2 regions of the Rhizobium sp. R339 genome follow, and region 1 is predicted to be linked to the other one. Evidence: predicted binding sites of a transcription regulator. Region 1 holds the regulator's gene; the other holds the start of a gene.
What was found. The regulator PhoB, encoded in region 1, activates phosphate uptake and scavenging genes when phosphate is short. The targets are predictions, from matches to a motif close to TGTCATNNANCTGTCAT.

Region 1 (3,620 bases):
GCCATGGCTTTCAGCGACGAACGCGCACCGAACCGGCGCTTTCGTAGCCAGGATATCACCGCGGCGGATTCACTGCCCGTGATCGTCGATCTCGTCGCCAATCACGGCTACGTCTCCTTCCTCGGCCGCGTCAGCGCCATGCCGATCGCCGACAAGGTGCGCATCGTCGATCTCGACGAGCATTTGCCGATGTCCTATCACGTCGCCTTCAACCACCGCAAAGCCGCCGCCGATGCCTGCGCCGTCATCATCGAGGCGGCGGCAAGAATTACGTCGCAATCTCTCTCGCAAGCCATGCGGCAGGCGGAGGAGGGCGCCAGGGAGAGTGCAGCATGACGATTTTGCTTGAGGTCTGCGTCGACAGCGCCGAGGGCTTGGCCGCCGCCATCGAAGGCGGCGCCGGCCGCATCGAGCTTTGCTCGGCGCTGGAACTCGGCGGCTTGACGCCGCTGCCGAGCCTGATGCTGATCGCTGCCAGAGCGCCCATCCCCGTCTACGCAATGATCCGCCCGCATGCCGGCCCCTTCATCTTCGGCAGGACGGACGAGGAGGCGATGATGCTCGACATCGATGCCGTGCGCGCCGCCGGCCTCGCCGGTGTCGTCATCGGCGCCAACCGGCCGGACGGTACGCTCGACATGCCGCTGATCCACCGCCTGAAGGCGCATGCGATGGGCCTCGGCTCGACGCTGCATCGTGCCTTCGATCTGGTGCCGGATGCCGATGAGGCGCTGGAACAGGCGGTCGAGCTCGGCTGCGAACGCATCCTCACCTCCGGCTGCGCGCTGAAGGCTCCAGACGGCCTGGAAACGCTGAAACGCCTTTCGGCAAGGGCGGCCGGCCGCATATCCATCATGCCCGGCAGCGGCATCCGCCCCGCGAATGTCGGTGCTATCTTGCAGGCAACCGGCGCCCGCGAGGTCCATGGCTCCTGCAGTTCACCCATCGAAAGCGCCGACCCCCGCGCCGTCGCCTTCGGCTTCGAGGCGAAGAGCAGCAACAAGACGGATGTGGCGGTGGTCCGGGAGATGTGCAGGGCGATCGCGGCGGAAGCTTAGGCTTTTAGCCTCACGCTTCCATCGAATAGCCGGCGCCGCGGACGGTGCGGATGACGTCCTGCATGTTGGAGAAGTTCAGCGCCTTGCGCAGGCGGCCGACATGGACGTCGACGGTGCGTTCGTCGACATAGATGTCGTGGCCCCAGACGCCGTCCAGAAGCTGCGAACGGGAGAAGACCCGGCCTGGCGACGACATCAGGAATTCCAGCAGGCGGAATTCGGTGGGGCCGAGGCGGACTTCGCGGCTCTTGCGATGGACGCGGTGCGTTTCACGGTCGAGCTCGATATCGCCGCATTTCAGTACCGTTGACAGAACCTCCGGCCGGGCGCGGCGCAGCATGGCCTTGACGCGGGCGACGAGCTCGGGGGTCGAAAACGGCTTGACGACGTAATCGTCGGCGCCGGTCGACAGCCCGCGGACGCGCTCGCTCTCTTCGCCGCGCGCCGTCAGCATGATGATCGGCAGACGCTCGGTTTCCGGCCGCATGCGCAGGCGCCGGCAGAGCTCGATGCCGGAGACGCCGGGCAGCATCCAGTCGAGGATGAGAAGATCGGGCGTGCGCTCCTGGAGCCGGATCTCGGCTTCGTCGCCGCGAAGGATGGTATCGACCTCGAAGCCTTCCGCTTCGAGATTGTAACGAAGAAGCACGCTGAGGGCTTCTTCATCTTCAACAACTGCAACTCTCGGGATCATGCGTCTCGGTCTCCTCGCGCACGATCCTTAAACCGAAGACGATTTAAGCACGGGATCCTGCGCAAAATCAGAATTGGCTGTGACCTCGCTGCGCGCCCGCGCGGGCGCGCAACTGGCTGGCCCGGAACGGTTATTCCGTGACCGCGCCGACGGTGTTGGCGCTGTCGTCCTTCGGACGGTCGCCTTCCGGCTGTGCGCCGGTCGCCATGTAATAGATCGTCTCGGCGATGTTGGTGGCGTGGTCGCCGATACGCTCGATGTTCTTGGCGCAGAAGAGAAGATGCGTGCAGCTGGTGATGTTGCGCGGATCTTCCATCATGTAGGTCAGGAGTTCGCGGAACAGCGAGGTGTACATGGCGTCGATCTCGTTGTCGCGTTCGCGGATCGACTTGGCCTTGTCGGCAGCGCGCGTCGTGTAGACGTCGAGCACTTCCTTGAGCTGCACGAGCGCGAGTTCTGAGAGATGCTCGAGACCGCGGGCGAGCTTGCGGGGAACGCCGGTCGCCTGCACGGCGATGACGCGCTTGGCGGTGTTTTTGCCGAGATCGCCGACGCGTTCGAGATCGGCGGCGATCCGGATCGAACCCATGATCTCGCGCAGGTCCGATGCCATCGGCTGACGGCGGGCGATGGTGACGATCGCCTTGTCGCCGATCTCGCGTTCCATGTGATCGAGGATCACGTCGTCCGAAATGACCTTCTGGGCGAGCGCAGTATCGCCATTGACGAGCGCGCGTACGGATTCGCTGACCATCTGCTCGGCCAGGCCGCCCATTTCGGAAATCCGCCTGGACAGGAACTTCAGATCATCATCATAGGCAGAAAAAATATGTGTCGATGCCATGGGCTTTATCCTCGAATAACGGGAAGACGTCGTGTCGCCAGAATCAGCCGAAGCGGCCCATGATGTAGTCCTGGGTGCGCGGATCGTCCGGATTGGTGAACATCTTGTCGGTGTCGTTTTCCTCGACGAGGTTGCCGAGGTGGAACATGGCGGTGCGCTGCGAAACACGGGCCGCCTGCTGCATGGAGTGCGTGACGATGACGATCGTGTAGTTTTCGCGCAGCTCGTGGATCAGCTCCTCGACCTTGGCAGTGGCGATCGGATCGAGCGCCGAGCAGGGCTCGTCCATCAGGATGACCTCAGGGCTGACGGCGACGGCGCGGGCAATGCAGAGGCGCTGCTGCTGACCGCCGGAGAGGCCGGTGCCGGATTCATGCACGCGGTCCTTGACCTCGTTCCAGAGGCCGGCGCGCTGCAGACTGGTCTCGACGATCTGGTCGAGGTCGGCCTTCGACTTGGCAAGGCCGTGGATGCGCGGACCGTAGGAGACGTTTTCATAGATCGACTTCGGGAACGGGTTCGGCTTCTGGAAGACCATGCCGACGCGGGCGCGAAGCTCCACGACGTCAATATCGGGATCATAGATATCGTCGCTGTCGAGCGTGATCTTGCCGGTGACCCGGCAGCCGTCGATTGTATCGTTCATGCGGTTGAGGCTCCGCAGGAAGGTCGACTTGCCGCAGCCCGACGGGCCGATCAGGGCGGTTACGGTGTTTTCGCGGATGTTCAGGTTCACATCGAAAAGCGCGCGCTTCTCACCATAATAGACCGAGACATCCTGGCCGATCATCTTATACGGGACGTTGCTCATCTTCTGATCCAGCGCCTTTTCAACTGCTGCTTCCGTCAACATGTTCATGATGTTTAACTCCGTTTACCAGCGGCGCTCGAAGCGACGACGCAAGAGGATAGCGCCCATGTTCATGACGATCAGGAACAGGAGCAGGACGATGATGGCACCCGAAGTACGCTCCACGAAGGCACGTTCGGCCTCGTTCGCCCACATATAGACCTGCACCGGCAG
Region 2 (3,620 bases), on a different contig from region 1:
GATCTTCAGCGACAGGATGCGGCCATGATCTTCCTGACGATGATAGAACTGGATGCGGAGCGGTTCGCCGGCGGCACAGGCGCCGATATCGGCGAGGTCGGCTACGGTTTCTTCAGGGGTGAAGGAATCCTGGAAGGCCTGGTCGACGGATAGTTTGGGCGCCTTAGGCCCGGCGAGCGCCTCGAAACGGTCGTCCCAGCGGGCGGTAATTTCGCGGATCGTCTGCTCCAGCTTCGCCTGCGGAATGCGCGGCGTCTTGCCGCCGGAGCGGCCGATGATGAAATGGACGCGTGCCACGCCGCCTTCCGGAAAAGCCGGATAATAGGCGGAGACACGGCCGTCATAGACGGTCTTGAGATAGGTGCCGATCCGCTCGCGCACGATCGAGTCATATTCCTCGCGCGGCACGTAGACGATCACGGAGACGAAACGGTCGAAATGGTCGATGCGCGGCAGAGCGCGCACACGCGGCCGGTCGGCGAGATCGTTGATCTGTTCGGCAAAGCTCGCGAGCAGCGTCGTATCGATCTGGAAAAGATCGTCGCGCGGATAGGATTCCAGCGTGTTGTCGAGCATGCGACCGGAATGGCTCATCGGGTCGAAGCCGAAATGCTCCTTCACCTTCTCGATCTTGGAGCGCAGCAGCGGGATTTCGGAGGCGAGCGAGGTATAGGCCGTCGAGGTGAAAAGGCCGACGATGCGCAGTTCCCCCGTGACATTGCCCTTCGCGTCGAAGCGCTTGACGCCGACATAATCCATATAGGCGCGGCGATGGACGATCGATTTCACATTCGCCTTGGTGACGATCAGGTAGTCGGGGCCGTCGAGGAAGGCGAGGATTTCGGGCGTGGTCGTCACGGCATCCTTGCCGGTGCGCAGCACGAGAACGTCGGGATTGGAGAGGATGCCGAGGCCCGCCCCCTTGTCGCGCTCGACCTTGGCGTCGGCGCCCTTGCCGGAATAGACATATTCGCGCATGCCGAGGAAGGTGAAATTCTCGTCGCGCAGCCAGGTCAGAAAGGCGACCGCTTCGGCGTGTTCGGCCTTCCTGCGGCCGGCGCCGTTGGCCGCAAGCTCGGCGATCACGCCGTCGAGCTTGGCAAGCATCGGCTTCCAGTCGGAAACAGAGAGGCGGACCTGCTCGAGCACGGTCTGGATGCGCTTGATGAGATCGGTGGCCTGGGCGGAATTGAGCGGCGCGATATGAAGCTGGATATGGCTGACGCGGGCGGCGGGATCGCTCGGGTGATCGGCGGAATAGAGCGTGGGCGCCTTGCCCTTTTCCATCACCAGGATGGGATGCACGGCCATGAAGAGATCGCGGTGGGTGCTCGTCACTTCGCCCATGACCGATTCATAGAGGAAAGGCATGTTCCGGTCGGTCACGGAGAGCACCGAGACGGCAGTACCGGCAGGCGTCACATCGGCAATGGTGTCGATGCTGACGCGCGGGGTCTTGCCGTTCCAGGTGGCGAGTTCCCTGGCCGAATGCGCGGCGGTGAGTGCCAGCATTTCGGGCGTATAATGTTCGAGATCGTCATTGCTGGCCCGGCCGAAGAGAATATCCGGATCGAGATGCGCCTCGCCCGTCGCCTTGGCGATCTTGCGTGCATTTTCGATCTGCTTTTCCCGTTTCGGATTGTTTCTTGCAGCCATGAATCGCCTCCCGCAATGGACTTATTTCTGCAAGCTAGCAGAAGATTTCCCGAAAAAATCTCTAAAATAGAGGCCTGAAGGGTCGCTTTGATGCTTTTTTGACGCTCAAAATGGGAATTTGTTAGAGATTTTTCCGCTTTCGTGGCCAAAACGAACGGGAAGGCCCTTCTCCGGTTTTTCGCTCCGCCGCACATTTCCATGCTCACGTGAAGAATGGTTGACAGCGCGGCGTCAAAAAGATCATCAAACGCCATCATCAGTCGGACCTTGATATCATGTCGGAAAATGCAGCGGGTGCGGTCATCGTCATTTCCAGCCATGTGGTGCGCGGCTCGGTTGGAAACCGCGCCGCCGTCTTCGCGCTGGAGACGCTCGGTCATCCGGTCTGGGCATTGCCGACGATCGTGCTGCCCTGGCACCCGGGCCACGGCCGCGCGACGCGGCTGACATTTGCGGAAGCGGATTTCGACGCGGCGATCGACGATCTGATCCGCGCGCCGTGGATCGGTGAGGTTAAGGCGGTGCTGTCAGGCTATTTCGGCAATGCCGCCCAGGCGCGCTCCGTCGCCCGGCTGATCGGTGCGCTGAGGCAAGACAATCCCGATCTCGTCTATGTCTGCGATCCCGTCATGGGCGATCTCGGCGGCCTTTATGTGCCGGAGGCGACTGCGGAGGCCATTCGCGATCATCTGATCCCACTTGCCTCGCTCGCCACGCCGAACCGCTACGAACTCGCCTGGCTTTCGGGGGCGGCCCTCGAAGACAACAGCGCGATCATGGAGGCGGCGCTGGCGCTCGGACCGTCGCGCATGCTCGTCACCTCGGCCGTGCCGATGATGTCCGGCGGCACCGGCAACCTCTATCTCTCCGGCCGCCACGCGCTTCTGGCCGAGCATCGCGTCGTCGAAAACCCGCCGAACGGCCTCGGCGATCTGCTTGCCGCCGTCTTCCTGTCGCGCCTGCTGTCCGGCCTGGAAGACGAAAAGGCGCTGCAGCTTGCCACCGCCAGCGTCTTCGAAGTGCTTGCGCGCGCCGTCAAGCGCGGCAGCAACGAGTTGATGCTGGCAAGCGATGCGTCCAGCCTTTCGACGCCGATGGCGATGGTGCAGATGCGCCGGCTCGTGCATCCGGCGCAGCGGCGGAAAAAATGACGCATTTGCCAATGCACTCATTTTGCAGTGCAGCAGTTGATCTTGTCTTCGGTGCGCGCTAATCCAGAAGACATGCAGCGTTTTCCTACACCCCTTCTGGACGGCTATCGCAACTTTATGAACGGGCGCTATGCCGATGCCCGCGACAGGTATCGGCTGCTTGCCGAAAACGGCCAAAGTCCGAGTACCCTGGTCATTGCCTGTTCGGACTCGCGTGCGGCGCCGGAGCTGATCTTCGATGCCGGTCCGGGCGAACTCTTCGTCATCCGCAACGTCGCCAACATGGTGCCGCCTTACGAGCCGGATGGCCATTTCCACTCGACGTCGGCCGCGCTCGAATTCGCCGTTCAGGCGCTGAAGGTCTCGGACATCGTGGTGATGGGCCATGGACGCTGCGGCGGCATCCGCGCTGCCTTGGATCCGAACGCCGAGCCGCTGTCGCCCGGCGATTTCATCGGCCGCTGGATGTCGCTGGTCAAACCTGCCGCCGAGCAGATCCAGAGCAACGACGTGATGACGGCGGCGGAGCGCCAGACCGCGCTCGAGCGCGTCTCCATCCGCAATTCGATCAATAATCTCCGGACCTTCCCCGAAATCAAGGCGCTTGAGGAGGCAGGAGAAATGCATCTTCACGGCGCCTGGTTCGATATTTCGACCGGGGAACTCTGGGTGATGGACGCCGAAACCCGCGACTTCATTCGTCCCGAAATCTAGGGGCGCGCCGCTTTATCAGTTTTTTAAGAATTATTGATAAGCTCGCCGGCGATTGGTTGCGCACGACCGACATTTTGATCACCGTGGCGATTGGCGATG

Region 2: ATY76_RS25085 (NAD-glutamate dehydrogenase) is a predicted target of PhoB. The motif match lies at 1,863-1,879, and genes of this name have one in related genera.

Annotation. Positions count from the first base shown of each region.
Region 1 is NZ_LOKV01000023.1:434,677-438,296, forward strand. Features, by position in the region: gene ATY76_RS21410 (LysR family transcriptional regulator) at 1-336, shown strand, start outside; gene ATY76_RS21415 (copper homeostasis protein CutC) at 333-1,058, shown strand; gene phoB (phosphate regulon transcriptional regulator PhoB) at 1,069-1,752, opposite strand; gene phoU (phosphate signaling complex protein PhoU) at 1,883-2,596, opposite strand; gene pstB (phosphate ABC transporter ATP-binding protein PstB) at 2,640-3,455, opposite strand; gene pstA (phosphate ABC transporter permease PstA) at 3,471-3,620, opposite strand, start outside.
Region 2 is NZ_LOKV01000025.1:12,767-16,386, forward strand. Features, by position in the region: gene ATY76_RS25085 (NAD-glutamate dehydrogenase) at 1-1,656, opposite strand, end outside; gene pdxY (pyridoxal kinase PdxY) at 1,932-2,807, shown strand; gene ATY76_RS25100 (carbonic anhydrase) at 2,880-3,521, shown strand; gene ATY76_RS25105 (GGDEF domain-containing protein) at 3,618-3,620, shown strand, end outside.